DNA from 3 places in the Corticicoccus populi genome. Region 3 is predicted to be linked to each of the others. Evidence: riboswitches for the same ligand, from Rfam matches in the RefSeq annotation. Region 3 holds a riboswitch; each other region holds the start of a gene.
The links. Region 3 has a riboswitch for S-adenosylmethionine ahead of ACFSX4_RS08950 (glutathione ABC transporter substrate-binding protein). Riboswitches for the same ligand answer to the same signal wherever they lie in the genome.
Positions count from the first base shown of each region.

Region 1 (11,328 bases), on a different contig from region 3:
GGCGGAAGTACTTGCTTCGAAATCACTTGGTGCTACAACAGTTGCATCAACCATGATATGCGCAGACATGGCAGGGATTAAATTCTTTGTTACAGGCGGCATAGGTGGTGTACACCGGGGAGCAGCAGAGACAATGGATATTTCAGCAGATCTTGAGGAGCTCGGGCGGACCAGCGTCGCAGTTATTTGTGCCGGGGCAAAATCTATTTTAGATCTGGGTAAGACAATGGAGTATCTGGAGACCAAAGGTGTGCCTGTTGTTGGATATCAGACAGATGAACTTCCTGCATTTTTTACACGCGAAAGCGGCATAAAGCTGAGTTCCAGTGCATCTTCTACTGCGGATATAGCTGAAATGATTAAAACAAAGTATGCACTTGGGCTTGATGGTGGTGTACTTGTTGCGAATCCTATTCCAGCTGAAGATGCGATGGATAAAGTATACATGGATAAAGTCATTTCAGAGGCTCTCAAAGAAGCTGATAAGAATGGTATTCACGGAAAAGATGCCACACCGTATCTACTCGGAAAAATTGTTGAAGCAACAGACGGAAAAAGTCTGGATACGAATATCAAACTTGTGAAAAACAATGCTTTTGTCGGAACCAGAATTGCAGCTGATTATTATTCGTCATTAAATTAATCTCATAAAAATATCACTATTTTCTTTACTATTTAGCAGATAAATAATATCGCAAATCAAAGATTTTAATACCCTGACCATGACAAAATCATTGGATTAGGGTATTTTAATATATAAGGACATTGGAGGAGTGTAAAAATGACTGAATTTATTAAGTATCTGAGTATGAAGCATAGTAAGGATGACAACGCCTTATACTATATCAGTGATGAGACAGGTTTCAGGGAACTATTTAAATATGATTTAGAAAATAGTGAATCAACTAAAGTAACTGATGAGAAAGAAAATGTTAAAAACTTCTGGCTGTTTAGTGACGGCGTGTTAATCGCAACAGATGTTGACGGTAATGAACGGGAACAGCTCACTTTAGTTAAAAAAGATGAAAAGATACAAGTCACAAACCAAAATGATTATTATCATCATTTCGGAGTTAGGATAAATGGTGTTTATTATTATTTGCGCAACCATAAAGACAGTGATTATTTTGAACTGATAAAAAATGACGGTGAAGAACACGTTCTCAGACAGTTCGATACACCGACTGCTATTTCAAAAAAATTATCAGATGAAACGCTTTTACTCACCAAGAATGTGACAAACATCGATAGTGAAGTCTTTATATACAATATTGAAAATGATGAATTGAAAGAAACACCTCTGCCTATTGGCCGTTTTAAAAACTATCATTCAGTATCAGAAAATGCCGGTATATTTGTGAGTGATTATGAGGATGGATATTTAAATTTATATTCAGTGGATAAAGAAACACAGTCATTTATTAAAGAAACATCTTTCAGATATGATATTGATCATCTGCTTTTAAGTGATGACAAGAAAACTGCGTATTTAACTTTAAATAAAAACGGCTTTTCAAAACTTTGCAAATATGAACTATTTAACGGTATTCTCACACCGTTGTCTTTTAAAGCAGATGGTGTGATTCATTCACTTCAGGAAACAGGCGGAAACTTATATATTTTATATTCAGGGATGACAGAACCCCATGCTTTTTATCAATACAATGAAGCCTCCGGCGACACGACGAAACTGTTTGGTAATCATGAACTGTCTGTTCCTGTAAATACCCACACGCAAACTTTCCCGTCTTTTGATTATTTGGATGTCCCTTATTATTTATATCAGCAGGACGGGGAAAATATTCCGACAATCGTCCATGTGCACGGCGGTCCGGAATCCTCTGCGAGACCGGAGTTTAATGAGCTTTACTACCGGTTGTATAAGGAAGGGTATCAAATTGCGGTGCCGAACATCCGAGGAAGCATCGGTTATTCCAAATTTTATATTGGTCTCGATGACCAGGAGAAACGTTTAGATGCGTTGGAGGATGTTGTTTATTTAAGACAGCATTTAATTGATCAGAAAGACGCGTCAGAAGATAATTTCTTTATTATGGGCAGAAGTTACGGCGGATTGATGACATTGCTGGCCGTGACACATTATCCGGACCTTTGGAAAGGGGCGATTGATATTGTCGGGATCTCCCACATGAGAACGCTGCTTGAAAATACACCGGCATGGCGTCGTGACCACAGATCATATGAATACGGATTTATCGGCGAACACGATGAATTTTTTGAAGATATTGCGCCGCTCAATAAATCGGAAGAGGTAAAATGTCCGCTGAGAATATTCCATTCGACAAATGATGTTCGTGTACCGTATTCAGAATCTGTTCAAATGTATGAAAAGATGAAGGCAGACGGGCAGGATGTTGAACTGACTGCATATGAAAATGAAGGCCACCAGTATTTATACACAGAGAATGTAGATGATATGAATGATAAATTAATTCGTTTTGTAAACAGTCTGATTTGAAGTATTTAAGAGCCGGAAGGCTCTTTTTTTATGAAGAAGTTTCTGCTGAACCATAACTGTTTTCCTCCAGTTCTTCGTCTGCCTCTTTGAGTACTTTTTGGTACATGTCTCTGGATTCAGTTAGAACTGGTTTCGTGTAGTTAATCAATACAATGGATATTAATATTATACCGGCTGTTAAATTGATCACCCAGTATCCGCCCATATCATACAAAATACCGTAAATGATACTTCCAAGCGGCATTAAGCTCATTGAAATCAACGATAAGCTTGAAAATACACGTCCTTTTATTTTTTGTGGGACAACGAGCTGTATGAATATACTGGATGGAATATTTGCAAACTGCATACCGACTGCCAGAGAAAATCCCATGATACTGATATAAATAAAATGAGTGACTAAATCCGATGATATATAAATAGGAAGCGGGTAAAGTATCGTCACGAGTGATAATCCAATAAGAGAATACTTTTGAAAAGTTAAAGGACTTTCTATCCTTTTTAGTCTCCCAAGTATCAAACCGCCTGTGAGCATTCCGATTCCGAGTACAGCATTGGCATAACCGACCATCTGTGAAGAGAACCCAAGCTCTGAAATCATCATCTTTTCAGGGAAAATGGACATCGAAGCACCGAATAAGTTGATAAAGGCGGATAAAATAAACATTCGTTTAATCACCGGCGTCCGAATAATAAATTTCATACCCTGACTGATATCTGATTTAAATTTTGAAAAAGTACCGGCTGTTTCTAATGAATTATGTACATCGGAATAATCATCCGGATTATGATAAAGACCGAATTTTAAAAAGAAATCAAGTATGGCGGATAACATGAACAAAACGAAAAACAGCAGGATAATTTGATTGAATGAAAGCAAACCGTATAGAACTCCGCCAAGAATGGGACCCCCTATAACTGCGGTTGACATAATGGCTGAAACGTATCCGGACACTTTTTGTATTCTTGATTTATGAAATAATTCGGTCATGGCAGTCTGAAAGGCATTTGAGACAAAAGGCTCGATTAATGATGTGAGGAAAGTTGTAATATATATTGCTGTTAGACTGATACCGTAAAAATAACTGTAAACAAACAATCCCAGAATAACACAGGTATACAGCAGCTCACCTCGAATGACAATATTTCTTTTATTTCCAAGGTCACTCAGCATCCCGGAGAAGGGCAGTAACAGTAAAGATACAGAGATAGCAATCGCCATATTAATTGAAAAATAAAATGCTGAACCTGTCTCGAATAATATAAAGTATGATACCGCAAATAAATACACATGATCTCCGATACTTAAAAGCACTCTGCTGAATACATAAATTATGAAATTAATTCTTTCCTGAAACGGTATTGTTTTGTCTAAAATCATTGAATCACACCTTTGTTTAATTAAATTAAACTTATTGTAAGCTTACTAAACTTGAAAGTCAAATGATAGTTTAATATAATTAAACATAATAGAATGGAGTGAGTATATGACTCTGGGTAAACGAATTAAAGAAAGCAGAAAAAAACAAGGGATGACATTGGTTGATTTAGCAGGGGATCACATTACGAAAGGGATGCTCAGCCTGATTGAAAATGATAAGTCCAAGCCGTCCATGGAAACATTGGATTATATTTCTGAAAAACTGGGTGTTTCTATCGGTTATTTGACACAATCGGGGGATGAGGAGTGGACGAAAAAGATACTTGATAATGAAGTGTTTATGGATATGTTTAACTTCCCGGGGGACTTTATTGAAAAAAATATCCTGACTGACTTTGAGAAAATCGCCGACTCTCAGAAAGGGATGGAAGTGTATCAAATTTTAAGGATCTATTATCGTTATAGAAGAATGCCGGCTGAAGCGGAGGCAATGTCAAAGAAAATTGGCGGTTTTTATAATGAGAAAGGCCTGAATCATCTGGCTCTTGCTGATAAACTGAATGATGTATCTTCCATGCTGTACAGTAAAGAATACTATAGTGCGTATCAATGGCTGATTGATCTTGAAGAGGAGGTTGAAACGCTTAAAGAATATGATTCCAGAACCGAAGAGTATTATTTATATATACGTTCTTTGTTTGCGGTTAATTTTGATATTGAGGACTTTATACAGTGTGCAGAGAAATTAATGGATTTATCTTTTAAAAAGGAGAGATTTGGCTACTATGCATCCATCAACAGTGATTTAAGCAGATATTATGGTTTAACAGGGGATGTTGAGAAGTATGAATACTATCAAGAGCGTGTTAAAAAGTATTTAGAATTCAACCCACACAGTAACAGTGTGACTGAAATGTATACACCAGAACAGCCGGTACAGCTGTATTATGTATTAGTGGATGAACCTAAGAAGCATGTAAGTAATTTAGAGGGATATATAAAAAGAGTGTCTTTAATCAATGACCAACGGACCACGGTGTTTTTTAGAGAGTATTCATATATTTTTGATTTGGAAATTGCCTATCATAAAGGATATTATCAAAAAGTAGTAGATACTTATGAGCCAAAAAGATATCATCGTCCGTTGGCACAGCACCCCATTGACCGGGTGCTGATGGCTATTCGTTCAGCAGTTTATCCAATGAGTCTTTTTTCATTAGGAAGAAAAGAAGAGGCGAGGGCAGCATTTAATGAGATTGAAGAGACAATCAGTGATATTAAAGATATTTTTTTCACGAAAGAATTTTACATGATTAAAGACATTATATTTAAAAAGTGATCAGGAGATTCCTGATCACTTTTGTTATTATGAATATTTTCTTGGAAAGCCTGCCCAGATTGCAATGGCACCGGCAATGAGAAGTAGTGCCGGATAGATGGAGTAAGGCATGACTTCGATTGGGGATATGGTTGATGCAAAGCCTGCTGCGGCAAGCATTTGTCCGCCGTAAGGTATAATCCCTTGAAAACCTGCTGCGAAAATATCAAGAATACTGGCAGATTTACGCCGGTCAACACCGTATTCATCCGCAATATCTTTTGCGAGAGGTCCCGTCATAATAATTGAAATAGTATTATTGGCTGTTCCGATATCCGTCACACTGACGAGACCGGCAATACCGAATTCAGCACCTTTTTTAGTGCGTATTTTACTTCTGATTAAATTTAACATGTAATCAATACCGCCGTAGTGTCTGATGAGACCAATCATGCCTCCGATTAAAATCGCAATAATTGATATGGTCTGCATACTCTCAATACCGTCACCGGCAGCTGTGATAAAACCTATACCGTCAAATGCACCTGTTGAAAAACCTAAAACCCCTGCGATGATAATACCGCTGATGAGCACAATGATGACATCGACCCCGAAGAGTGCAATGACGATAACAGCAAAATACGGAAGAATTTCAATCAATTGATAGTCAAACTGGCCGGTTGAAGTAATCGATGCATTCATTGTCATGAAATATAAAATCACTGTTGTAATGACTGCACTCGGGAGAATGATGAGGACATTCACTCTGAATTTATCAATCATTCTAACTTCTTGCGACCGGGTGGCAACAATTGTCGTATCTGATATAAAAGAGAGGTTGTCGCCGAACATCGCCCCGCCGATGACTGTTGCGACAGCGAGGGGCAGCGCAATATCAGTCTGATTGGCAAGTTCAATCGCAATCGGTACAATAGCAACAACAGTTCCGGTACTTGTACCCATCGCAAATGAAACGAAGCAGCATATAATAAACAAACCGCTTAAGAGCAGGTGGACAGGCAGAAGTGTCAGTCCGAGATTGACTGTGGATTCTACTGCTCCCATTGCACCCGCCACTTCCGAGAAGGCACCGGCAAGGATAAAGATAATCACCATCAGGATAATATTATTTTGGGAAGCACCGCTTAAATAGGCTTTGAATTTTTCTTCAAAAGGTTCTTTGAAATGAATAAAGAATGCAACAATGGATGCTATGATGACAGCAACGGGAATCGGCATAGATGTAAAATCACCGGTAATAATCCCTGTGCCGACGAACAGCAGTATAAAAACGACTAAAGGAAGGAGTGCAGTCCCTCCTTGATTTTTTTCTTGTTTCATATAGTTTCTCCTCGTCTGAAAAATAAAAATACCTCTTCATTTCCAAAGAACACATGAAGAGGTTAAAAATCTCATCTGTTTGAGGTGTACTCAATGGAATTAGCACAGTGCGTATGCCTGTTGCTGAGGCTTCACAGGGCCGTTCCCTCTGCCTCTCTGGATAAGAAAAGGATTATTGAATTATTATTAAAGAATACAGACTGAAAAACAGGTTGTCAATCATTTAAAATGATGGATTCATCCCAGTTCTTTAAAGCATGGTACACTTCAGCGGCCGGCAGCCCGACAATTGTACAGTAATCACCGTTAATTTTCTTAACAAACCTGGCACCTGTGGATTGTATACCGTAGCCGCCTGCTTTATCATAAGGTTCATTTGTATGGATATAATTTAAAATATCATCATTATCCAGTTCATAAAAATAAACGTCTGTTGTACTTAATATCTGCTTCGACTTTACTTTTGATTTTAATACTACTGCAGTGTGTACCTGATGGTGACGTCCGCTGAGAGCAGTCATCATCCGACAGGCATCATCAACATCTTCCGGCTTTTCAAAAATTTCATTGTCACAGGAAACAATTGTGTCTGCTGTGATTACAATTTCATCATCATACACAGGCGTCATATCTGCTTTCAACTGTGCAAGCTTTGTTACTTTTTTTACAGGATTATGTTCTGTTATTTTAGATTCATCGGCCGTCTGTGTTCTTAAAGTAAAAGTTATACCGATTTGATTGAGCAGCGCCTGTCTTCTGGGTGATGATGAAGCGAGCACAATATTCATGGAAAATCACTCCTAAATGTCAGTTATAATATTACGGGATATGCCGTATTCAATAAGTCTGCTGTAAGGGTCATCAGTATGAAGACCGAGAACAGAAACAAATGCCGCTTCTGTACTGTACCCTTTCTTTTTTAAATCCAGCACCTTTTCTTTCATCCCGGGATCAGCTTTAAGCAGATAATATTCAATAATCATATGCAGATAAGCATTCTGCATTTCAACAGGGATCTTTTGAACAAAAATTTCAATAATGAAGTGCCCATATTCAAAATGAGCGACTGTGTATGCTTCGCCTGAGCGGGTGCCGTCATATATTTTGAAATTACGGCACGATTGATATCTTTCGAGTGCCTTTTTTACACTCTGGATATCTGAACCGCCGATAATAATATCAAGATCTGAAGTGTCTGTAATTAAATCAATGGGGTAGGTGCCACAGAGCACCGGACTGTATTCTTTTAAATGATTGAAGATATTTAATTGATTCAGGCAGTGCCAGGCATTGATCTGTTCCGGGCTCCCGTTCTTTAAATAATCTATGTTAAAAAACATACGGCCTCCTTAATAGTCAGCATACATTGCTTACTCATTATTTAAACATAAATTGTTTATAAATACTGTAAGGAGATAATGATTTTATGTAAACGCTTGTCTTTATTTAAAAAATAGATATAATGAGTATCGATATAGTTATTATAATAGAAGAAATCTGTCAATTTAAAAATATTAGTATTTAAGTTGAAGCTGTTTTGAATGAGGGGGATAATGATGAAAGTCGAGTTATCTAAATTCAGGGTTAAAGAAGGAAAAAGTAAAAGGGTCGATGAATGGATTAAGTACATGCACGAAAACATGGACGACATTCTTTTAAATCTTGAGGGTGAGAAAATGTATGTGGAAACCATTTTCCGCGAAGCATTTAATGATGTTGAATATTTGTACTGGTACAGTGTCCAGGATGATAATCCATCAGATTCAGAAGATATAAATATTGATGAAAAACATCTTCGATTTTTTGAGGAGTGTATTGATAAAAGGTTCCGGCCTGAAGATATGAAGGCTGAAATTGTGATGATTCCAAATAGAATCCGTTGTGTCATGAATTATGATGATGAAAAATAAGGCGCCTCTGCGCCTTATTTTTTTGTTAAAAGTTAAAATCATCAGGGTCCGGACCGCTTCTTTCATTATTATTGAGCGAATCCAGAGCAATAATATCCTCAGGACTTAGTTCAAAATCAAATACATCCAAATTTAATTTCATTCTGTCCGGTGTCATTGATTTAGGGATGGTCACAATTCCCTGCTGTATATTCCATTTTATGATTACCTGTGCTGCTGTTTTGTTATATTTCTCTGAAATTTTGTTGATAACGTCATTATTGAGCAGTGCACCATTCATAAACGGTGACCAGGATTCTATTTGAATATCATTAATTTCACAGTATGCTATGACTTCTTTTTGTGTGAGGCGCGGGTGAAGTTCAATTTGATTAACTGCGGGCTTAACACTGCTGATACTATCCAGTTTCTCAAGATGATTTAAATTGAAATTGCTGACACCGATTGCTTTGACTTTATCTTTTTTATATAATGCCTCGAGTGCTTTCCAAGATTCAGTATACTTATCTTTTCCCGGCCAGTGAATTAAATACAAATCCAGGTAGTCCAGATTTAATTTTTCAAGACTGGCTTCAAATGCTTGAATCGTTTCATCAAATGATAAATCATCATTCCATACTTTGGTGGTGATAAATAATTCATCTCTTGTAACCAGTCCTTCGTTAACTGCCCGGTTAATACCCGCACCGACACTTTGCTCATTACCGTAAATCTGTGCGGTATCTATACTCCGATATCCAGTCTGGATGGCTGTATACACAGCATCAGACAACGCTTCACTATCCTCTACCCGGAATGTTCCATAACCAATGACAGGCATTTTGACACCGTTGTTTAATTTTATAGTCTGTTTCATATTCATATACTCCTTTAATTATATTGTTTTTATTAAATTATTTTCAGCATTATTATGCTTCAACAGTTGAATATCTATTTTCTAAAGCGGCACTCCATAACGATAACAAAACTGCTCCAAAGACCATCAGTGCACCAACCCATGGTGTGTGAATTACACCGATGGAATCAACAACGAGTCCGCCGACAGATGAACCAATCGCAATACCGACATTAAACGCAGCAATGTTCAGTGCAGATGATACGGCTACTGCAGATGGAACGTGTCTTTCAGCAAGAATGACGACATATGTCTGCAGGCCGGGGACATTCATAAACATAAACAATCCTAAGAAAATGAGTGTTGCGAGTCCGACAAATGGTACCGGTGCAGTAAACGTTAAAATAATCAGGATGACTGCCTGAATCATAAACATTTTGGATAATGCCTGAATTGGATTTTTGTTGGCTGCTTTACCGCCGATGGTGTTACCGACCGCAACCGCAACCCCGTAAACCAGTAAAATAAAACTGACAGCACCCGGGGTATATCCCATCACATCTTCTAATAATGGTGAGAGGTAGGTATAGGCAACAAATGTGCCGCCGTATCCTAATGCAGTAATTAAGAATGAGAGCATTAACGGTCCGTTCGATAATATTTTCAAATTGTCCTTCAATGTTGAAGGTGGTGCCTGCTTTAAGTCTTTTGGTATAAGAAACGCACTTGCGATTATCGCAATGACACCTAAAAGAGCAACCGACCAGAATGTGGCCCTCCAGCCGAATGCCTGTCCGATGAATGTACCGAGCGGGACACCGGTGACTGTCGCTACAGTCAGTCCTGTAAACATCATTGCAATGGCACTGGCCCGTTTATGTGCGGGCACCAGGTCCGCAGCAATTGTCGCACCGATTGAGAAAAATACGCCGTGGGAGAATGCTGTGATAAAGCGTGCAGTCAGTAGCAACTCAAAACTATGTGATAATGCCGCAACTGAATTACCGATAATAAAGACAACCATGAGTATTATAAGAAGTGTCTTTCTGTTAATACGATTAGTCAAAGCTGTGAGTACAGGTGCACCAATCGCTACACCGACCGCATAACCCGAGATTAGTAAGCCTGCTAATGTGATTGAAATATTTAAATCATCCGCAAGTGAAGACAATAAGCCGACCGGTACGAATTCTGTTGTTCCAATACCGAATGCACTGACAGCGAGTGCCATCAAAGCAAGATTCCCGCTTTTTGTTTTGTTTGAATTTATTTTTTTAGAATTCAATCATGAATCCTCCTTTATCTACTTTTGATCATTAGTGACAGTAACCAAAGTCCGGCGCCGGACAATATCTTTGCTGACTGTTAATATTATTAACCGGGTCGGATAAAAAAGGAAGTACGCACTTTCAAGTGCTGTAGGTACTTTCAAGTGCCTGTGCTGAAAAGATTGCTTTAATATGAACATGTGATATTATAGTTCCATCATTCTAAACGTGAAAAGTCTGTATTTTAAAATGAGTCAGGGACGAATACATCCCTGTAGATTAAGGAGAAAAACAATATGGCATATAATATACCGGTAGAAGCCACATTAGATGTGATTGGCGGGAAATGGAAAGTGGTCATTCTTTGTCACTTGATTAAAGGTGAGAAACGGACGAATGAGTTCAAAAAATTGATGCCCCGTATTACTCAGAAGATGTTGACACAACAGTTAAGGGAACTTGAAGCGGACGGGGTGGTCAAAAGAAAAGTTTTTGAACAGGTTCCTCCAAAAGTTATTTATTCCTTAACAGATTACGGCTGGTCTTTAAAACCGATTTTAGATAATATGTGCAGCTGGGGAGAATCGCATATAGAAATAAATGGGGAAGAAGTCGTCAGCTGATTGGTTTACTGAGACAATCATCCGTAAATTTTTTTAGGAATTAAAAAAGCTTCCAGGGAAATAAATTTATTTCCCTGGAAGCTTGAATCCGTTTATACACCTTACTTTTGCAGCTGCTTTTTTCTTTTTATCAGTTCATCAAATTCTTTTTCGAGCGCCGGGGTCGGGGATAT
Region 1 covers NZ_JBHUOQ010000001.1:4,286-15,613, forward strand. The annotation lists gene ACFSX4_RS00130 (pseudouridine-5'-phosphate glycosidase) at 1-643, shown strand, start outside; gene ACFSX4_RS00135 (S9 family peptidase) at 782-2,479, shown strand; gene ACFSX4_RS00140 (MFS transporter) at 2,508-3,860, opposite strand; gene ACFSX4_RS00145 (helix-turn-helix domain-containing protein) at 3,967-5,199, shown strand; gene ACFSX4_RS00150 (Na+/H+ antiporter NhaC family protein) at 5,227-6,519, opposite strand; SAM riboswitch class I at 6,588-6,686, opposite strand; gene ACFSX4_RS00155 (Maf family protein) at 6,735-7,307, opposite strand; gene ACFSX4_RS00160 (DUF4269 domain-containing protein) at 7,320-7,859, opposite strand; gene ACFSX4_RS00165 (DUF6176 family protein) at 8,076-8,429, shown strand; gene ACFSX4_RS00170 (aldo/keto reductase) at 8,455-9,285, opposite strand; gene ACFSX4_RS00175 (MFS transporter) at 9,338-10,495, opposite strand; gene ACFSX4_RS00180 (winged helix-turn-helix transcriptional regulator) at 10,829-11,155, shown strand; gene abc-f (ribosomal protection-like ABC-F family protein) at 11,257-11,328, opposite strand, start outside.
Region 1: it holds a riboswitch for S-adenosylmethionine, as region 3 does, so the genes downstream of both, ACFSX4_RS00150 (Na+/H+ antiporter NhaC family protein) here and ACFSX4_RS08950 (glutathione ABC transporter substrate-binding protein) in region 3, are expected to answer to the same signal.

Region 2 (11,328 bases), on a different contig from region 3:
AATAACTAATAAACAAAGATTTCTTTGTACTTGTAAGTGAAACATGCAGCATGCGCGAACATGCCCCTAATATAGACACATTCCAAAAGACGGTGACGTTTAGAAAACAGCTATCCTATTCGTCAAAGCCTTCTTCCCTTTTATAAAAATCTTCTACAAGCATTTTCGAATAATCATTTAAAATATTAACTGACGCCGACAGATAATCAACATTTACACTCAGTGCCCCAAGTGCGTAAAAACGATTCATTGTGCCGTATCTCGGACTGATGACGCGACGTGTCTGATCAACAATAATACCTCCGAAATCAGCACTTTCAACTATATAATTTTCGAGCATATTTTTAAGCAGCGGACTGTCATCTTCCTCTACCTTCCAAAGTGGTCCAGTCGCATTGATTAACACATCTGTTTCTACCTTTTGACCACCTGCCGACACAGTAAACCCGCCGTCATAATCAACATCTTCCATATCATTAAACATTTTTAACATACCGTCTTCAATCCATGAAATGATTTCCTCTGCGGAACTGTCCGGCATCGGCGAATGATTTTCATCAATCAGCGGATGATATTTCTCCATAAACACCTTTTTATCAGATCGTGATAAATAATGGAATCCTTCTGTCATCACCGGATTCGCTTCAATAATTAAGTACTGGAGCTTCCCGACTTCATCTGCATGTTCCAGATCAAAACTCAAATCCTGATGCGCATCTCCCGTCTGTCTGTCGAAGAGTGAAGTGTTAATCTGATGCTCGGATAATTCCTTTTTAAATAAATCAATCATATGTTGAAGCGGTACAAGTCCGCGGTGTAATTCTTTTTTTATATTTTCTGCTGTAAAATACTTGAGCTGGATCTGACATTCCATCCCTCTCACTGAAGGCAGTTCACCGCTTCTTGAGAAAACATACAGCTCTGACGCACCTTCTTCATGAATTAAATGCCTGATACAGTCAATGGCGGTCAAACCGGTACCGACAATACCGATTTTCCCTTTTAACTGATGCAGTTTTTCATTAACGGGGTACGGATTATGAATATACCGCTTCTTCCCCTTCAACTGATACGGGTCATTGTAATCCATCTGTCCCACTGCCAAAAACACTGCATCATAGTATCTTTCTTCAGTCTCTGTCTGGACGAGATACCCATCCTTTTCAATTAAAACATTCGTAACATAGGCGTATACCGGCTGCACATTTTCATGTTTTAACAAATCATTCAGAAAATCTTCTACATATTCACCGAATAAAGCCCTCGGCGGATGTTGAACCGGCCGGCAGCCTTTTTCTGTCATCCACTTTTTAAAATCTTCATCATCATCACTTAATGACATGCCATCAAATGGCACATTGATGAGCAGATGTTCACTGTCTTCTCTAAAAGGCTGTCCGTGTCCCATACTTTCCCTGCTGTCATAAATATCTATTTTATATCGTCTGCCCGGCGTATGGTTCACAAGTCTGTTTAATATAGATACACCTGAAATTCCGCCGCCGACTACAGCAATCCGTTTTGTTCTATCCATCGTTTCCTCCTGTTGTCATGTCAATTTATCATTCATAAATAAAAGCCCTATAATTAGATTATAGGACTTTTATCAGTATATACAAAAATAATTCATCACGGGTTCAGGCTGAGAATCGCATCTGCGATTTCATCCAGATCTTTAACCGTATATTGGAAACGGCCGTGGAATACATATTTCATGAAGAATGCATCCAGCTCTTCAGTGCCGACCAGCACTTTAACACCCTGGTCATCCGAATAATTTGATATAGAGTAGTTGCCGTTATCCTTCGGATTAAAATAGATAATCGGTACAATTTCATACTGCAGTTTTAAAATATTACGCAGTTTTTCTGAAGATACTTTTGTTTCTTCAATCACTTCATTATAATGATTCACAGCTACTTTATCATCTGTGTCTTTATCAAAAATAAGTGTCTGCTCCTGCTTTTTATCTAAGTTCAACAAGTCAAAGAATGATTCTATATAAGGAAGCTCTTCAAAGTTCGTTTCATTAACACCATGAAGAATATGGCCTCTCCAATACTTGGAATCCAGTAAATAAATGCCTGTTCTTGTTAACACAAGATGGTCAATTTTACGTGTATTCGTGTAGTTGCGGCTCGGTATATATACATTTGAAAGAATATGCATATCAGACTCACGGATTTTCTCATCACGTACCAGTCTGTCTTTCAGCTGAATCAGTGCGAGATCCGTTAAATATTCACCTTTATCGACAGTGAACTGCTGAAGGCTGGATAATTTGTTATCGAGCAGCGTAGTATCGTTATAATATTTTTCATTCAGCGTGGAAATTTCTTTTTTATAACCAAGACGCTCTTCTTCATGCTGTGACTCGTAATTTTCAACCAGTTCCTTCTTTTCTTTATCATATGATTCCTGAAGTGTGTTCACTTCTTTACGGTGTTTGAAGAAATAGACTAAGAACCAAATCAAAATAATTAAAAGTACAGCAGCAACAATGATAAATATCGGCTCTGTAAAAATATCTGTATTCATATTCATATTTATTCTCCTTTTCCTCGAATTGCTTAATTTATTATATCAAAAGAACGGATTTGAAACGATTAAAAACAAGTCTCCATCTTAAGTTTATGTTTTATCTTTAACTAAATGGGTATAATTACTCAATCATTTTTAAAATGAGGATCAATACATTCCATTCAATAATATCCTTTTAAAGGATACAAGGAGGCTTTACTGTGAAACTTAAAAAATATTTACTTACAGGCGGATTACTCTCCGTTCTTGTTCTCGGTGCATGCGGCAATGACGATTCAGATGACATGGATGACAGTGATATGGACGACAATGACATGGAAGATCATGAGAATCACGATGATATGGATGATAATGAAGACGAAGATTAACCTGTTGAACTGAAAAAACCGGAGTTCTGCAGTCCCCTGAAGTGAGATTTATTTCTCGTTTCAGGGGGCTGCAAAAAGCATCCGGGTTTTTTTATTTGGAAAGTGAACCGATAAGTGCATCCACCTGATCCACCGCTTCCCATGGAAGATTCAAATCTTCACGTCCAAAATGGCCGTAGCTTGCGGTGTTTTTATAAATCGGTCTTCTTAAATCAAGCATCTCAATGATTCCGTCCGGTGATAAGTTGAACAGCTCACGGATGGCCTCAACGATTTGAGCTTCACTATATTTTGAAGTCCCGAAAGTATCTACTGAAATCGATACAGGCTGTGACACGCCGATGGCATATGCCAGCTGGATTTCACATTTTGATGCGATTTTACTTGCCACAATATTTTTAGCGATATAGCGTGCTGCATATGCTGCAGAACGGTCGACCTTTGTCGGATCCTTACCACTGAATGCACCGCCGCCGTGACGCGCATAACCACCGTAAGTATCTACGATAATTTTACGGCCTGTCAGCCCTGCATCACCCTGTGGTCCGCCGATAACAAAGCGCCCTGTCGGGTTGATGAAGTATTTTGTATCTTCATCAAGCAGTTCCTCAGGGACAACATAACGAATCACATACTCAAGAAGATCATCATAAATCTGTTCCGGTGAAATATCTTCATGATGCTGTGTAGAAATGACAATCGTATCAATTCGTTTCACAACATTATTTTCATCATATTCAACCGTCACCTGTGTTTTACCATCCGGGCGCAGGTAATCAAGCAGCCCTGTTTTTCTTGCTTCCGTTAAACGCTTTGATAATTTATGGGATAAAGAGATTGGAAGCGGCATTAATTCCTCTGTTTCATCACAAGCGAAGCCGAACATTAAGCCCTGGTCGCCGGCACCTGTAGACACATCTTCCGTACTTCTCGTTTCAATCGCATTGTTCACACCTTGTGCAATATCCTGTGACTGTTCATCGATACCTGTTAATACAGACATTGTTTTATAGTCATAACCGTACTTTGCATCAACATAGCCAATATCTTCAACTGTCTTTCTTACGATTTTAGGAATATCCACATACGTTTTTGTACTAATCTCACCCACGATTAATGCGAGACCCGTATTCACTACCGTTTCACAGGCAACTCTTGCATGTGCATCTCCTTCAATAATTTCATCTAAAATTGCATCAGATATTTGATCGGCAATCTTATCTGGATGTCCCTCCGTCACTGACTCGGAAGTAAATAAATTGCGCTCTGCCATAAATAAGCTCCTTTAAAAGTATATTAGCTATCTCCTAACGACAAAAATAAAACCTTTTCTCATCAAAAAGAGAAAAGGCTCCGCTCTTCCCCTTATCGCTCAGAATACTCTGCATCCTTTAGCACCTTTCTTCACAAAAACTAATAAAGAGGTTGCTGGGCTTCATAGGGTATGTTCCCTCCACCGACTCTTGATAAGAGATAACTTATTTAATAATATACTAGATTCACAAAACCAAATCAAGACCAAGCATGTGGTTTTCATGATTCATATTATTTAATCCTAGCAGTTTACTAGATTTTATTTGTATAGTCGCTGTTCTTAAAGTAAAAGTCATTAATTTTCGAGAAAGCTATTTGAATCACTGAATTCTCTGTCGTCCTTTGTTGTTATGACAGGATACCTTAATTTAAATTTCTATCTAGCCTTTTATACCTAAGAAACAGATGATTATTCTTATCAGAAGCTTTATCCAGGATTTTATAATGATTCTCCCCGTAGAAACGATGTAATTCTTCCACATCATCATGTTCAAGTATTACTACTCTTAAAGCTATCGTCTCGAAAATTTGATTACATAAATTCTCTGCTTCATTTAATAAGAGCATCCCTTTGATGTTAACACTTGCATTGGTATTCTTACCGAGTTGAGCAATTAATATTCCTGACAACCCATCACTTTGTTTTGAACCGGTAAGTTTTTTCCTCTCATTTGCAGAGACTTCACTATTAAAAGAAATTGTTTTGTGGGATAACGTAAAATATCCTAATATCTCATTCAACTTCTCCTCGTCTCTCACTAAAAAAGTTCTGGACTGACTCGCAACACAACTGCTATAAGCTTTTTCCAATAAAAAATACTCAACATCTTCATTAAAATCACATTTAAAATTTTCAACTAAAGTGTGAAACTCTTCTTTAGTCAGACCATCCTGTATTAATGCTTCGAGAGATTCTATAATCAGATTCACTTATTATGCTTACCCCTTCTGATTGAATCAATTAACGTTTTTCGTTGTTTTGAAGTTGCCATTTTTACAGATGATTTTTTCACAGCGTACGCTTCACTTTCTGCAATTTGCCTAGCTTCATATTCATTGATCGTAATCTTTCTGGTGATTGTAGATGTAGCCATTGGCGGCATCTCCTTTCCATTTAAATAGTAAATTTATTATATAACATTTTACATTCTAAATAAAGGACGCAGATTGAAGCCATCCTAATAAATGAGACATTCGTATAATAAATTTTTCATATAATCAAGTATTTCCAGCAGTTTTAGAAAATCACTTGACCACACCGGTCACTAGAACTATAATGAAGTTGACCATAGTGGTCAAAGAAGTGAGGATGATTGAAATGTATAAAAATTTTAATAAAGTAGATGATAATAAAAAAACTGAAATTATTAATGTGTCACTAAAAGAATTCAGTGAAAATGGTTATGAATCTGCATCAACCAACGTTATTACAAAAGCAGCCAATATTTCAAAAGGCTCATTGTTCAATTATTTCGGCAGTAAAAAAGGATTGTACATTTTCCTGCTTGATTACAGTATCGAAGTTGTTGAGCAGTTTTACAATCAAATTGACAAGTCAGAGCCTGATTTGTTTAAACGTCTTGAAAATATCGGTGTAGAGAAATTAAAAACTCAAAAACAGTTTCCCTATGCCTTTGATTTTCTGACCAATTCTATAAGTGAAGAATCAGCCGAGGTCAAAAATATAATTAATGACAAAATCAATGATACTTATATCCGCGGTTTAAACAGCCTGTACGATGATATTGATTATTCATTGTTTAAAAAAGAGATTGATGTTCAAAAAGCAATCGAAATTTTAACATGGACGATGTTCGGTTTTGCTGATAAATATATGCCGCAGATAGAATCTTTTGAATCTGTTACTGATTTCGGAGGTGCCCTTTTAAACGATTGGCAGGAATACGCAGAAATATTAAAGTACAGTTTTTATAAATAAAACACTCATATTATTTGAAAGGAAGTCATTATGATGAACGAAATGGTTAAAATTGAAGGCTTACAAAAAAAGTTCGGTAAATTCCAGGCGTTAAGTGATGTCACCTTTTCAGTTTATCCCGGTGAGGTGGTCGGTTTTATCGGTCCCAACGGTTCCGGAAAATCAACAACAATCAGAATTTTACTCGGTATTATAAAAAAGAACGGCGGAGACGCACAAATATTCGGTAAAGATGTGTGGAAAGACAGCCTTGAAATTCATAAGCGGATTTCCTATGTTCCGGGGGATGTTGCCTTATGGGGTAATTTATCCGGCGGTGAGATTATTGACTTATTCATTAAACTTCACGGCAGCGGCAGTAAAGAAAAGCGCGACCGTCTGATTGAACGCTTTGAACTCGATCCAAGAAAAAAAGCAAAAGGCTATTCGAAAGGAAACCGCCAAAAAGTCGGGCTGATTGCATCTCTCTCTGTGAATTCTGATTTATATATTTTCGATGAGCCGACATCAGGACTTGACCCGCTCATGGAATCGATATTTCAAGAGGAAGTGGAACGGTTAAAATCAGAAGGAAAGTCCATTATTCTCTCATCCCACATATTAAGCGAAGTCGAGCGTCTGGCAGACAGAGTTGTCATTATCAGGCAGGGTGAAATCGTTGAATCAGGAACACTTGATGAATTAAGACATCTAAGCCGCTCCACTATTACGATTCAAACAGAGAATGATGTATCAAAATTAAAAGATGTTAAAGGGGTATTTGATTTTCATTTAAAAGATAACCATGCGGTATTTTCTGCAGAACCTGAACATTTAAATCATATTCTGTCTGAAGTGAGTAAACTGGGTGTTACTACTTTTGAATCTGCACCGCCGACACTTGAAGACTTGTTCATGCGTCATTATAAAGGATAGTTTCATCTGGAAAGGATGCGAGTATTTTGAAAGAAAACTTTGCACGCTCAGGCACACTGTTTCTCCAGTATTTAAAGCGTGACTGGAAAAAGATAATATTCTGGATTACCGGACTGGGACTGTTTTCTGCTGTCTTTGTTCCTGCTTTTGAAGAGATAGCAAAAGGACAAGGGCTGACTGGGATGTATGAGACGATGCAGAACCCCGCAATGACCGCTATGGTCGGACCGACACCCGTGGATTCTGCTGCTGAATATACAGTCGGTGCAATGTACACTCATGAAATGCTTCTCTTCTGCGGTGTTGTGGCAATGATTATCTCTGCCCTTCATGTGGTCAGTCATACACGAAAAGAAGAAGATCTCGGTTTAACTGAACTCGTCCGTTCATTTCAAGTCGGACGTCAGGCGAATTCACTTGCAGTGTTACTGGAAGTAACATTAATCAATATCATACTTGCTGCAGTCATTTCTGTGATAATGATGAGTTTTAATGCAGACGGTTTTTCAGTATCAGGGACAGTCATTTTCGGTACATCCATCGGTGCTGCCGGACTGATTGGTGCCGTGATTGCTTTAGCTGCGAGTCAGCTTATGCCGTCGTCATCAGGTGCTTCAGGCTTAACACTTGGTATCATCGGACTGATGTATATCATACGCGCCGGGACTGATACAGTGAATACGGACTTATCCATGCTCAACCCGATGGGCTGGACATATTTAACCTTCCCTTTTACTGAGAATAACGTCATGCCGCTCATCTACACTGCTGCATTTTTGATTATAGTATCCGTCATTGCTTTTACACTTGAAGGATACCGGGATATGGGTGCAGGTTATCTGCCGGAGCGTGCCGGACATCCTCAGGCTAGCCGCATGTTATTATCTGTCCCCGGCTGGTTTTTCCGTATTAACAGAAGTGTAATTATTTCATGGATGATTGGTTTTATTGCCATCGGTGCAGCATATGGTTCAATATACGGCGATATGCAGTCTTTTATTGAGAGTAACGCAATGATTCAGCAGATGTTCACAACAACAGGTGTCTCAATAGAAGTGTCGTTCACCGGTACCATTATGGCAGTGGTAATCAGTCTGGTATCAATTCTGCCGATTGTCATCGTCAATAAATTATACAATGAAGAAACACGACAGCATTTGAGTCAAATTTATGCCACGAGAGTATCCCGGGGGAAGCTGTTCTTCACTGCTTTAGGACTCGCTGTCACAGTCGGCTTTATCGGTACGCTGATATCTGCATTAGGACTTGGTCTGACTGCTTTAGGCAGCATGGACAATACATCTGTAATCAGTTTGAGCGACTTCATAAATTCCGGTCTGAACTTCTTTCCGGTTGTTCTGTTCTTCACCGGCATCTCTTCACTGCTTCTCGGATGGCTGCCAAAGTTCGGTAAACTTGTGTATATCGTCCTTGTCTACTCATTCTTTCTGGATTACTTTCAGGGAATACTTGATCTGCCTGAATGGGTCGAGAAAACAGCAGTTCAAAGCTTTCTGCCCCGAGTGCCTTTGGATTCATTTGAATGGGGACCATTTTTAATTATTACTGGTATTAGTATCTTCTTAATGTTGCTTGGCTATATTGGGTACAAAAGACGTGATTTAGCCTAACCTTTATAAAGAATGGATGGAAATTTCCGTCCATTCTTTTTTGTTACACGAAAAAATCAATTTAAAAATACTGTATTCATAGGTTTTTCAACCTGATTTCTTCATCAAAAATATATCTTCAAGAAATTTTTTAAATTAAATTATTGTTATTGTGTTATATCATTTATTAATGTGTTATACTATTTCTCAAAGAAATCAATACTACATATTTGGAGGCATTCATATGGTCAATCACGATGAACTCATTTCAAACCTTATTTCAAAAGACTCGACTCACAATCAACTTTCTACTTCGCAACTTGTAACCGCTTCACTTCGCCGTGGTGAGGGCCGACTCACTGAAACCGGTGCTCTCCGAGCTGAGACCGGAAAATACACAGGACGTAGTCCGAAAGACCGTTTCGTTGTCCGTGATGATGTTTCTTCCCATAAAATAGACTGGGGAGATGTAAACCAGGAAATATCTGAAGATGTGTTTGACGCACTTTACGATAAAGTGATTCAGCATTTAAATGACAAAGAAGAGTTGTTTGTCTTTAACGGTTATGCCGGTGCTGATGAATCAACACGATTAAATCTTCAGGTCGTTAACGAATTCAGCTGGCACAATCTGTTTGTCAGAAATTTATTCATCCGTCCTGAAACACGTGAAGAAGCACTCTCTATCGACCCGCAGTTCAGAATTGTATCCGCTCCGACTTTTAAAGCAGATCCTGACACAGACGGCACAAAGTCTGAAGCTTTTATCATTGTCAGTCTGAAAAAGAAAATCATTTTAATCGGCGGCACTGAATACGCAGGAGAGATGAAAAAATCCATCTTCTCAATCATGAACTACCTGCTCCCTGAACACGGTGTGATGAGCATGCACTGCTCTGCCAATGTCGGCGAAAACAAAGATGTTGCCTTGTTTTTCGGGCTTTCCGGAACCGGAAAAACAACATTGTCCGCAGACCCTTATCGTGAATTAATCGGTGATGACGAGCACGGATGGAATGATGACGGTGTCTTCAATATTGAAGGCGGATGCTACGCAAAAACTATTGATTTATCTGAAGAAAAAGAACCTGAGATTTTCCGTGCCATCAAATTCGGCTCCGTTCTTGAAAATGTTGTACTGAACGACCAGGGGGAACCTGACTATGAAGACGGTACTTTAACTGAAAATACACGAGCGGCCTACCCGCTTCACCATATCGACAATGCCCGTATCCCATCGGTTGCAGGACATGCCAAAACGATTGTATTTTTAACGGCAGATGCCTTCGGTGTACTGCCGCCAATCAGTAAGCTCGACAGAAACCAGGCAATGTATCACTTCATGAGCGGCTTTACTTCCAAGCTTGCAGGTACTGAACGCGGTGTTACTACACCACAACCGGTATTCTCTTCATGTTTCGGGTCACCCTTCCTGCCTCTTGAACCGACGGTTTACGCAAAAATGCTCGGTCGTCTGATTGATAAGCACGAGGTTAATGTTTACCTCGTAAATACCGGATGGACCGGCGGTGCTTACGGTGTCGGCAGCAGAATGAATTTAAAACACACACGTACAATGGTACGAAATGCCATCAGCGGTGCTTTGGAACTCGGCGAATACGAAAAAGACCCGGTATTTGATTTAAGTGTACCGACAGCAGTGACTGGTGTGCCGACAGAAATTCTTCAGCCGAGAAACACATGGTCGGAAGGCAGTATTTACGATCAGCAGGCCAATGAATTAAAAGAAATGTTTATAGAAAACTTCAAAAAATTTGGTGATGATTCAGCAGAAATTGCTGACGCCGGCGGCTTCAAATAAAACATGCCGATAAATCTGTGTGGATGTCCACCAGGTTTATCGGCATTTATTGTTTTGTAAAAATTTCATCATCTTTAGTCATTTCATATATATAACGGATACATTCATCCCGGAGCAATGGACTCTGCTCTTCTTCTGGAACACTTGAAATAGCATCAAACAGTTCCGGGCCGTATGTTTCCATGTAATCACACTTAAAATGAAAATCATTCACCCGCACCGTGTACACCGCCTTTGAGAACGGCATACTGCCATGAACCGTATATGTCCCGACAAAAGCGAGCGATTCAATAACACCCCCTGTTTCTTCAAAGACCTCACGGTGGACTGCTTCTTCCAGCGATTCACCCGCTTCCACTTTACCGCCTGGAAATTCAATCCCCCGAATTTTATGGTGTGTCATCAAATATTGATGATTAAATTTAGGAATGGCCAGGATATGTTTCGTTTCTTTAATATGTGATTTCGTAAATGTCACTTTAATTCCGTATTCGTCTGTAAATACCCGCATCTCCAACACCTCTAATTTGCTTATCTTCAGTATACGCTATATGATATACATATTAAAAACGATGAGGGATTATTAATGAAACGAATTGTAATAAAAATCTTCAGGCTCTACCAGCGTTATATATCACCGATGTTCCCGCCCTCCTGCAGATTTGAACCGACCTGCAGCAACTACGGCATTGAGGCCGTCCAGGAACATGGTGCACTTAAAGGCAGCTATATGGCAGTTAAACGTATTTTAAAATGCCATCCCTTCCATCCAGGCGGCTATGATCCGGTCCCTTTAAACCCGAAAAACTACAATGACAG
Region 2 covers NZ_JBHUOQ010000001.1:88,608-99,935, reverse strand. The annotation lists gene ACFSX4_RS00640 (FAD/NAD(P)-binding protein) at 116-1,534, opposite strand; gene ACFSX4_RS00635 (nuclease-related domain-containing protein) at 1,630-2,544, opposite strand; gene ACFSX4_RS00630 (hypothetical protein) at 2,742-2,909, shown strand; gene metK (methionine adenosyltransferase) at 3,001-4,182, opposite strand; SAM riboswitch class I at 4,272-4,382, opposite strand; gene ACFSX4_RS00620 (hypothetical protein) at 4,587-5,153, opposite strand; gene ACFSX4_RS00615 (hypothetical protein) at 5,150-5,317, opposite strand; gene ACFSX4_RS00610 (TetR/AcrR family transcriptional regulator) at 5,542-6,162, shown strand; gene ACFSX4_RS00605 (ABC transporter ATP-binding protein) at 6,196-7,077, shown strand; gene ACFSX4_RS00600 (ABC transporter permease) at 7,104-8,708, shown strand; gene pckA (phosphoenolpyruvate carboxykinase (ATP)) at 8,932-10,509, shown strand; gene ACFSX4_RS00590 (NUDIX domain-containing protein) at 10,556-11,020, opposite strand; gene yidD (membrane protein insertion efficiency factor YidD) at 11,096-11,328, shown strand, end outside.
Region 2: it holds a riboswitch for S-adenosylmethionine, as region 3 does, so the genes downstream of both, metK (methionine adenosyltransferase) here and ACFSX4_RS08950 (glutathione ABC transporter substrate-binding protein) in region 3, are expected to answer to the same signal.

Region 3 (11,328 bases):
CAACAGAGCGGGCACCTGCTTCATGCTGTTCATGAAGGCCGAGTTCCCCTGCTGCTTTTTCAAGCGTGTGATGAAAACTCTGCGTCCAGTCTTCCCGGGTGTTTAAGAGTGTTTTAATGTTCTCATAAGCTGCTTCCGGCTCACCCACATCAAGGTATGCATTTGCGACAGTTCCTTTTAACAAGCCGGAACGTGTCTTGTCGAAATGCTTAATCACATGTCTGACTTTCCCGTCGTCAATATATCTCTGAAATAAATCATCGACTGCATTAATATATGCAGTACAGTATGGGCAGCCTAAATTAATATACGATTCAATCTCCACTTCTGCTTCAGACGAACCCAAAACCAAGTGCTTAACTTCTTCTGTCATATTATCATCTCCCATTTCATTACTAACTTCATTATATCTTAACTTCGGTTCAGTCTCATGCCAACTGCTTATCAATTATTATTTGAACACTACATTGTCAAAACGGATACTGCCGATCGCATCAAGTTCAATTCCTTCAACCTGCGTTGTATCCACACCCGCTGCAAAATTCGTATTAATCACCGGAACTGTCGGTGCTTCGTCAATTAATAACTGCTCTACTTCGCTGTATGCATCAAGACGTTCATTATCATCTGTTGATTCACGTCCGGCATCAAGCAGTGCATCGACTTCAGGATTAGAGTAGAATGAGCGGTTCCCTCCTGCACCCATATAATCTGTATGGAATAATGCATAAAGTGAATTATCTGCATCCCCCGTCACCGTTGTCCAGCCGAGCAGGAACATGTCATGATTTCCGTTACCGAGTGTTTCTAAAAATGCGCCGTATTCAAATTGCTCAATTGAAACATTAATGCCGATTTGCTGCAGACTTTCCTGAATATAGACAGCCATATCAATTCTCTGCTGGTCTTCATTAACCCATAATGTTGTAGAGAACCCGTCAGCAACATCTGTCTCACTTAAAAGTTCACGGGCACGGTCTACATCATATTCCAGACCCGCCACACTTTCATCATATCCCCAGATCACTTCAGGCACTGAGTTTTCAGCAACTTTACCCATATCATCATACACACCGCTGACAATTGCTTCTTTATCAATCGCATGAGCAACAGCCTGACGCACTTTCACATCATCAAACGGTGTTTTTTCAGTATTAAAGCCTAAATATTCAATACGTGTAGACTCTGTCTCAAGCAGTTCAGCACCCTCAGTGCCTTCAATCGTTACCGCTGTGCTCGAATCCACATCCTTCACGACCTGTGCACCACCGGCCTGAAGTTCTGCGATTCTTGAGCCGGATTCAGGAATCACTCTGAATGTCACTGTATCAAATTCTCTGTCCCCGCCTTGGAAGTCTTCAAACTTTGACCCAACCACTTCATCACCGCTCGTACGGGATTCGAGTACAAGATGATTCGTACCGTCGGCATTGTCACCAAGTACCGTACCGGTATATTCTGAAATCTGCTCCGACACCTCTTCATACTCTTCACCGCCGGATTCACGCAGTTCATAATATTCATCCGCAGTTAAATCCACACCCGCTTCATCTAAAGCATACTGGTAATCTTCATCAATGATTTCCTTGCTGATAATCGCACCTGTGTTGTGGGACAGGTGGTTTGGAAGCGGCGCGAATGGATATTCTGTCGTGATGTTCACTTCATTATCCAAAACTTCAATATCCTCAATCATTTCAAACAAAAATGCAGACTGGGAAGCAACCGCAGGATCTGTTACCCTTTCAAGCGTTGCCTTTACATCCTCACCTGTAAATGCAGAACCATTGTGGAATGTTGTACCTTCACGAAGTTTGAAATTCCATACCGTGTCCTCTACCTGCGTCCATTCTTCAGCAAGCCCCGGTACAAGTTCCCCGTCAATATCCTGGGCAACCAGTTTTTCATATATATTTTCCCTCACCTGTGCAGACACTGAATCATTACTGCCGTGGGGATCAAGAGAAACAATATCCGAAGACACTGCAATCACTAAATCATTCCCTGCATCCCCGTCCTCTTCTGTCACTTCATCAACATTGGAATCGCTGGTACACGCTGACAATACGAAGACAACAAGGAGCATTATGTAACTTACAAACCATTTCCTTTTCATCATTCAAACCTCCATTTAATTTATTGCATAATAAAAGCCCCTTCTTAAATTTTAAGAAGAGACCAATCTATAACCCCTCTTATCTTTAAGCAAAACGCTCTGGAATTGGCACAGTACAAACGTCTGCTGCCGAGGCTTCAAAGGGCCAGTCCCTCCACCTCTCTGGATAAGATGCAATATTAAGTTTATGAGTTATATGATAAGACCTGACTCATTGTAAGTCAATGAGAATTTTACACTTTATCGTATTTAAATACTTACGCAACAGCCCTCCATAAAAATGTTATTCCATGAAAAGCATACTTATTCATTTTCAAACCTCAACATGTCCTTCCTCAAAAAAACGATATAAGTTTTGCTCCAATGGATGAGTCATCATTAGATTCATTTTCACTACATTATGTTTTTTCTCGGTTCCATTCATCTTAGTTTGTTCAACTGATTCTTCATCTATTTTTGCATTACCTAAATAATAAAATCCTTTACCCTCATCATCATCTCTTTTTACAAAAATATATATTGGTAGATCATGTTCTTTATGTGCCATTAATATATTCTTTATTTCTGGGGATTCCTTTGTTCGATTACTTCTCGTAAACCATTGGAGTATGTGTGTATCCAAAAATTTATCTTCATAGCTAATCGAGGCCTCTATTTCATCACTTTTATGATATGTAATGAAAATAGGCAGTGTGCCATGCTTTTGCTTATAACCATACATCGTACTTGTTTCATCATTATCCCAATTCAATAGACGACATACATCTTTTCGTCCATATTTTTCATTTAAAGTTAACGGGTACTTTTGGTCATATTCATAAGAATTGATTTCAGCCACCTCTAAAATATCTTGTACTTGTGAGGCATACTTAACACCTTCTAGTGAATCCCGAAATTCGTCTGAGAGTGATATTATATTATTTTCAATATTAATGAGTGGAATACCATATTTCTTCTGATTTTGTTCAGTATAAAAATCAAGTGTCAGCATTCTAAGTATAGAATTTAAAGTTTGGTCGTTCATATGATAACCATCTTCACGCATTCTACGTTGAAAATCACCTTTATTCACAGGTTCTTTCAGTAAATTTTGAATGAGCTTTACTTCTGTTATCCTTTTTCCATCAACAATCTCTTTAGAAAGAAAAGTTAAAATTTTATGTTGTGTAGTCGTTAAAATTTCAGTCGGTTCTTTAATTTTTTCTAGAAATTCTACATAGTGGTTAAATTTATTTAGTATCACTAAAGGATTGATTGCATCAGCATCTTGACTTAAGTCTACTAATGAAGGAATGTGACCAAGCTTATTTTTAACGTAATAATATATCTTTTTCAAGTTAGCTATAGAGTCCACTTTCGCTACTGATATCGCTTTGTATATTTTCTCTTTTGCCACTTTTTCAAAGTTGATTGTTGATACACCACTGATCATATTACGACCAATCATATCTTTCCTCATCTTATCTTTGTTAAAAGATTTATCTCCCGTCAGAGCCACTGGAATCAAATAATTGTTCTTATAATTACCAATAAAATCAATAACCGTCAAAAACTCTTTACCCTCATGCTTACGTAATCCTCGGCCCAGTTGTTGAACGAATATAATACTGGACTCTGTTTGACGTAACATCACCACTTGATTGACTGAAGGAATATCGACACCTTCATTAAATATATCGACTGTTATCAGGTAATCCAATCGATTCCCTTCTAGATCTTTAACCGCATTTTGGCGTTCTTCCTGCGAATGCATTCCTGTTAAAGATTTGGTTTTATATCCAAGTTTATTCAATGAATTTTCTATTACGCTTGCTTCTTTTCTATTTGAAACAAACATAAGTCCTCTCACCTTATCACCTGCATGAGAGTAGTATCCTAGTTTTTCTGAAATGTGTTCTATCCGTTCATCAAGTACCAGTGACTCAAATGGGCTATCGTCACTAATTACCTCACCATTATATTCATAATCAGTCACTCCAAAATAATGAAACGGAGATAATATTTCTGCTTCTAATGCTTTTTGAAGTCTAATTTCATAAGCAATGTTGTAATCAAATAATCCAAATATATCTGCATCATCCGTACGTTCTGGTGTGGCTGTCATACCCAGCAAAAATTCTGGCTCAAAATAATTTAAAATTGAAAAGTAAGAATTTGCCCCACTTCTATGTGCTTCATCAATAATAATATAGTCAAAATGTTTAGCATCAAATGCCTTTAAATGTGCTTCTTTAGATAAAGTCTGAATCGTTGCAAATAAATATTTTGCCTCTCTGTTTTTTCTGGAACCACTATAAATACCGTAATCTTCAATCGGACCACCTAACAACCCACGGTAATCTTCCATTGATTTAGCTAAAATCTGTTCTCTATGTGCAATAAAAAGCACTCTCTGCGGTTTAAACTGTTTCACATCGAATGCAGATAAAAATGTTTTTCCTGTACCAGTTGCAGAGATAATTAAACCCTTGTCTGCCCCTGTTGCCCTTAAGTGTTTCAAAGACTCAAGAGCCTCCACCTGCATCAAATTCGGTTTAACTTCCTTAACATTTGAATCATCATAACGATATGGACTCCTTGCTTCAAGCAATTGAAGTACTTTGTCATCATGATTTAATTCATTATAAATACTTTCATAATTCCTAATCCAATCCTCAGTTAAAACAACTGCCTCGTCCCAAAGCTCATTAAACTGGCCTTTGAAATTTCTAATTACCTCCCCATTATCTAGTGAAGTGAGCTTTAAATTATATTCATAATTTTTCTTTAATGCCGTATCGGTTAAATTTGAGCTACCGATAAACATTGTTGAATATTTACTGTTATCAAAGATATATCCTTTTCCATGAAACCCATTTTTATCAGTGATTTTTACATCTATGTTTGGAATTTTTAATAATTCTTTAAACACTTTTGGCTTATTAAAATTCAAATATGTAGAGGTGATAATCTGTCCCCGTACACCTCGTTTATTAAGTTCATATAAGGATGTTTTAAGTGATGCTAATCCGCCTTCTGTAATAAACGCAACCGAAATCATGAAGGATTCACATGATTCTAACGCGTCTAACATTGGTGATAGAACATTCTCTTCTGGGTTATTAATGATTAACTCAGGCGGATAATGCGAAGTCTTATTCGTATTTCTATCAATAAACCCTCGTTCATATGCATTTAATAAATTATCTCTGACATTCTCCACACTTTTCCTCCTCAACTTAGAACACAAAACTTCTAAACTAGTATTGGTTTGAATTATACCGATTAACTCGCATCACTTCAAAGACTAGTTTCCAGTTAATTGACACTTTTCACTATTAACCCTATGATAAAATTAAAGCGCTTTTAAAGAAAGGACACGTTTATGATTACTCTTACAGATAAAGAAATTGAAGAGAGATACAAGATTCATCACGCGATTAAAGATATTAAATCAATTCTGAACGACTATCGAAATGATCAGATTGTTGAATCTATCCGAACTGTGTTGCCCGCAGGAGATGACAGCTCAATGCTCTATATGCCGTGCATCAGCTTATCTCAAAAAGTGAGTATTATTAAAACCGTCAGTATTTTCCCGAATAATAAAGACCTTCCTACAACTCAGGGCAGTATATTGCTTACGGACTTATCAGATGGTAAACACAAAGTAACAATGGAAGCTTCATATTTAACCCGGCTCCGTACCGGGGCAATGACTGCGATAGCCACTGATAAGCTCGCAAGACAGGATTCAAAAACTCTCGGCGTCATCGGTACCGGAAACATGGCTTTTGAGCAGGTCCTCGGCGTTATTGAAGTCCGTGACATCAAAGAAATTATTTTATTTAACAGAACTGCTGAAAAAGCAGAAAAATTTAAAAAGGACTTAGAAGAATTCGGCATAGAGATAGAAATAACTGTTGCAGCTTCAGTAGATCAGTTAACCACTGGTTCCGATATTATCAATTGTGCCACACAGTCTGTATCACCTGTATTTAACGGGGAACACTTGACAGCAGGCACCCACATTAACGGTGTCGGTTCATTTAAACCGTCTATGAAAGAAATGGATCATACAACAATTAAGAGTGCAGATCAGATTTATGTTGATGATTTGTCGAGTATTAAAGAAGAAGCCGGCGAACTGATTGATGCGGTTGAAAATGATGTCATTCAGTGGAGTGATATTAAAGGACAGCTGTCAGATTTTTATGACGGAGAATTCCTAAGAGAATCAGATAAAGAAATTACACTTTATAAATGTGTCGGCGCAGGCTATTTTGACCTCGCTGTTGCGAACGGTGTATATAAATAATTGATACTACGGTATATCTATCGATATGCCGTTTTTTAATTTTGTTCACTAAATCGACAAATTTAACACTGAATACTGATATAATAAGTATTAATAAGGTGGGTGGTTTATATGAAAAACATTAAAAACAGTCTGCTTATATTCTGGATTTTTTTTAAAGTCTCCCCTTCTACTTTTGGCGGCGGATACGTCATGATTCCAAAAATACATGAGGAAATTGTTAAAAAACATCAATTGATCAGCGAAGACGAAATTAAAGATATCCTGTCTTTGTCACAGTCAATACCCGGCGCTATTGCTATTAATACGGCACTTTTTGTCGGACAGAGAGTGAACGGCATAGTCGGTGCACTGGCTGCGGTCTCAGGCATCAATATTCCTACATTTACTATTGTTTTAGTACTTGGTTATTTTTACAGTGTTTCAAGTGATAATCCAGTCGTCTCATCTGCCATTCATGCTGTGACGATTTCAATCGTTGCAATGATTCTTTATGCTGCATTCATTTTATTCAAACATTCACGAATTGATATCTACTTTATCGCCATTTTAATATGCGGCATTATACTGCTGTTTTTTGTGCACCCGATTTACGTGTTGTTAACCGGTGCATTCATCGGCCTGGCTCGATCACTCTTTAGATAAGGAGGTAAATCAAATGGTCTATATTAATTTATTCATCACCTTTTTCATCATTGGACTTGTTTCTTTCGGCGGCGGCTATGCGATTCTGCCTCTTGTCGAAGAAGAAGTAATCAGCCATGGATGGATGACTACTGCTGAATTATCCAATGTCATTGCCCTTGCCAGTATGACGCCGGGCTCAATTGCCATCAACAGTTCTACGTTAGTCGGTTTTAATGTTGCCGGGGTTCTGGGTGCATTTATATCTACAACAGCTATGGTAATGCCTTCCTTAATTATTGTGGTGATTGTATCCAACCTGATCAGTAAAATATACAACCACCGAATTACTATCGGCTTTTTCCAAGGGCTGAGACCAGTAATTATTGCTTTAATTGTATATGCTGCAATCCGTTTTGGAATTACAAACGGCGTATTCCTTATTGAATTCAGCTATGAATCTTTAATCACACTGTTTATATTTATTCTCTCCGGAGTTTTGCTGTTCACACGGCTGAACCCGATGTATATTATTTTAATATCAGGTGTCCTTGGTATTATTTTATTTTAACGTATTGGATAAGCCCTGTTTATCAAGGATAACCGAATAATCCGCCATAAAATATTAAGCATGCTGTCATCAGGGGAACTCAATATCCAGAGGGACAATAAATTAATATGAAATTCAAATACTTAAACATTGAAAAAAGGGATGAGTTTTCATCCCTTTTCTTATATATTAATACAATTTCTAAATTCTGATAATTCTATAATTATACTACTGTGATATAATTTAGTTACATTCATAAAAGGAGGATAACTCATGGATATTGTTGATATGGTCAACTCTCAAGTTATTGCAGCAGTTCAAAAAGATGAACATTATAATCCTGCCAAGGAGAGCAGCTGTGATATAGTATTTCTTTTAAAAGGGAATTTAATGACAATTATTAATGATGTTGATGAACTCGAAAACACTTATAATAAAAGAACGTTTATACATTTTGATCTCATAGACGGCCTCTCAAGTTCACGAGCTGCCGTAGAGTATATTTCAAAAGTCGTGAAGCCTACAGGTATTATTTCCACTAAGCCTAATGTTTTAAAATATGCCAAAGAATTTGATCTTTCAACTATACAAAGAGTATTCCTATTTGATACAAACGCGCTGGAAAAAGCAATTTCAATGGCACGTTCATCTAAACCTGATGCCCTTGAAATAATGCCGGGAATTATTCCTGAAATTCTTGATCAATTAACCAGAAAGATATCTTTCCCGATAATTGCCGGAGGCTTAATCAACACACCGGAAGAAGTTCATAATATCCTTGCTTCAGGTGCGCTTGCTGTATCTTCTACAAATTCTAAAGTATGGCAGCTCGGACTATAAAGTATCGATTGATTTCACACTTTCAAGAATATACTTTGGCTTATCTTTACTATTCTCGAGAATGCTGCTGTCTGTTATTCCAGTCATAACCAGCACAGAACTCACTGCAGCTGTTTCATTAGCCATTCTTACGTCTGTTTCCAACCGATCACCTATCATATAGCAGTTCTCTTCCGGCAGATCAAGCACCTTATCGATAACATAATTCAACATTATTTGAGAAGGCTTCCCGATAACTTTAATCTTTTCATCAATTACACTCTCTATTGCACCAATCATAGCTGCGCAGTCCGGTATTTCCCCTTCCTGAATCGGACAGGTTTTATCAGGATTTGTTGCAATTAATACTGCACCTGCCTTCCATGCCTGGAAGGCAGTATTAATTTTGGAATAATTAAAATCTCTGTCCCATCCAATTAAAACATATTCAGCCTCATAAAAATGTTCTGTGATTGGAACTTCTGCATCCTCTATCTCTTCAACTAGTGTATGCTCTCCAATCACAAGTACCTTCCCATTCTCACTTAAATTCTTTTTTAAATACAAACCTGCGATATAGCTTGAAGTAATTACCTCACCAATCTCCACATCTATATTCATCTTTTTCAATTTAGACTGGTATTCTGAACGCTTTGAAATAGATTTGTTTGTTAAAAAAGCGACCTTATGTCCCTTCGTTTTAAGTTGCTGAATCGCTGCATCCGCACCCTCTATCAATTGATCACCTAAATATATTGTTCCATCCAAATCAAAAATATATCCTTTTGTATTCATAGATGCACCTCGGTATTATAATAATTTTTTCGAACCGATCATTCTGGCAACACCTTGTAATAAAAGAACAATCGCTATTAAAATGATAGACATCGCCGCTGCAGTATAATACTCAGCTCTCATAATATTTTGGAAAATCGCTAAACTCATAGGTGCCCATTGTGCCGGCGCCAATAGAATTGAAATACTTGTCTCTTTGATAACAGTTATAAAAACCAGTACAGATCCAGCCGCAATCCCCGGAAGCATCAGCGGTGCAATAATTGTAATAGCAGCTGTTAACGGCGTGGCTCCAAGATTTATAGCCGCTTCTTCGATATCCTGCTTAATCGCACGCATCGACCCCATAGTTGATCTAATCATGTAAGGAAGCCTTCTGATAGTGTATGCAATAATTAACAGGATTGCGGTTCCAGTAAGCTGTAACGGTGCAACATTAAACGTTTGAATTAAAGCTACCCCGTATGCAATACCAGGTACTACTAATGGTATTGACGTCATAAAATCTAATTTTGAAGAATTTTGTCTGACTACAAAGTATGAGATAAATGTTGAAATAATAACGCTCAAGATTAATGCACCGAGTGCAAGAATAATACTATTCTGTATACTTCCCAGTGACGAAGTGAATACTGATCTGTAGTTATCCAGAGTATATCCGGCAGGAAGTAAATCGGAGCCCCATGTTGTAGCTATCGACTGCATAAACACTGTCCCAATTGCTAGAACAGGTACAAGGACTACTACTAATGAGAAAATGAATAATACTGTGTTTGCAAGCTTATTGTCGTTTAGTTTGGGCTGTTTAGGTTTACCGGAAATGGACCCATAATTTTTCCCCTTAACCAGCAAGTGCTGCAGCCATAGGAATAATGCAGCAACGATAATCATAACCACAGTTAGGATTGCCGCTCCGCCCCAGTTAAAGAACCCTGAGATTTCCCTGTAGGCCTCAACTACGATTAAGTTCAGATTGGAGGGTGCCAATATAATTGGAGTTCCAAAATCTGAGAAACTGACGGTAAAAATCAATAATGCACTCGACAACATTCCCGGAATTGCGAGAGGGAATGTTACAAAAATAAATGTAAACCAGTTTTTCGCGCCCATATTCTGTGAAGACTCTTCCAGTGTTGCATCACTAATTTTAAATGCCGCTACCAATGGCCACAATGCATATGGGAAAAAGAAAAATATCTGTACAATCACTATGCCGGTAAAAGAATATGGATTAAGAAGCATTCCTTCGCCACCAAGCATATGATAGATTTGCGTCACCCATCCTGAACGTCCGAACATAATAATAAACGCATATGCAGAAATGAATGTAGGCACTATTAAAGGAATAATACATAATGCAGAAATAATTTTTTTAAACGGCATGGTAGTTCTCGCTATTGCATATGCAAGAGGTATGCACATTAAAGTAACCAGTACCATTACAAGCAGGGACATCAATAAACTGTTTCTCAAAGAAGAGAAGTAGCCGCCTGATAACATCCTGCTGTAATTTTCAAGAGATGATTCAGCAATGATGGATATGCTTGTTCTAAATGTCTCAAGACTGATAAAAGAACCTATTATATTTACAGGGACACCTGTAAAACTGATTAAGAATACTGATAAAAGAGGCAGAATCAGAAAGAGTCCAAAAAAAACATAGATCAGTATCTTCACAATTAACAATCCATTTATTTTATCTCTCATAGCAGAAGCACCCTTTCAAAAGGGATTGATAATTTCACCGGCGTTCCAGGATCATATACTTTCTCACCTGCCGAGTAAGTATGATCCACAATAAATTGAGTTCCCTGCGCTTGAATTTCATATCGGACACTTGGTCCGAGATATGTACTTATTTCCACAACCCCAGCGACATAATTATATCCCTCCTCTTCATTGATATTCTCTTCAACATACATATTAATGTGCTCCGGACGAATAACTACTTTCACATCTTTATTGTCACTTGTATGGTTCGTTTTTAACGACAATCCGCTCTCTAAAGTCACACTTTGAGAATCTCCATCACTTTTACTGCCGTTTAAAATATTTGATGTTCCTACAAAATCAGCAATAAATGGTGTTGATGGATTACTGTACAATTCAGTCGGTGTACCTAATTGA
Region 3 covers NZ_JBHUOQ010000003.1:124,216-135,543, reverse strand. The annotation lists gene ACFSX4_RS08955 (thioredoxin domain-containing protein) at 1-373, opposite strand, end outside; gene ACFSX4_RS08950 (glutathione ABC transporter substrate-binding protein) at 452-2,116, opposite strand; SAM riboswitch class I at 2,193-2,289, opposite strand; gene ACFSX4_RS08945 (DUF3427 domain-containing protein) at 2,430-5,318, opposite strand; gene ACFSX4_RS08940 (ornithine cyclodeaminase family protein) at 5,481-6,413, shown strand; gene ACFSX4_RS08935 (chromate transporter) at 6,525-7,058, shown strand; gene ACFSX4_RS08930 (chromate transporter) at 7,072-7,608, shown strand; gene ACFSX4_RS08925 (glycerol-3-phosphate responsive antiterminator) at 7,861-8,427, shown strand; gene ACFSX4_RS08920 (HAD-IIA family hydrolase) at 8,422-9,201, opposite strand; gene ACFSX4_RS08915 (ABC transporter permease) at 9,217-10,908, opposite strand; gene ACFSX4_RS08910 (ABC transporter ATP-binding protein) at 10,905-11,328, opposite strand, start outside.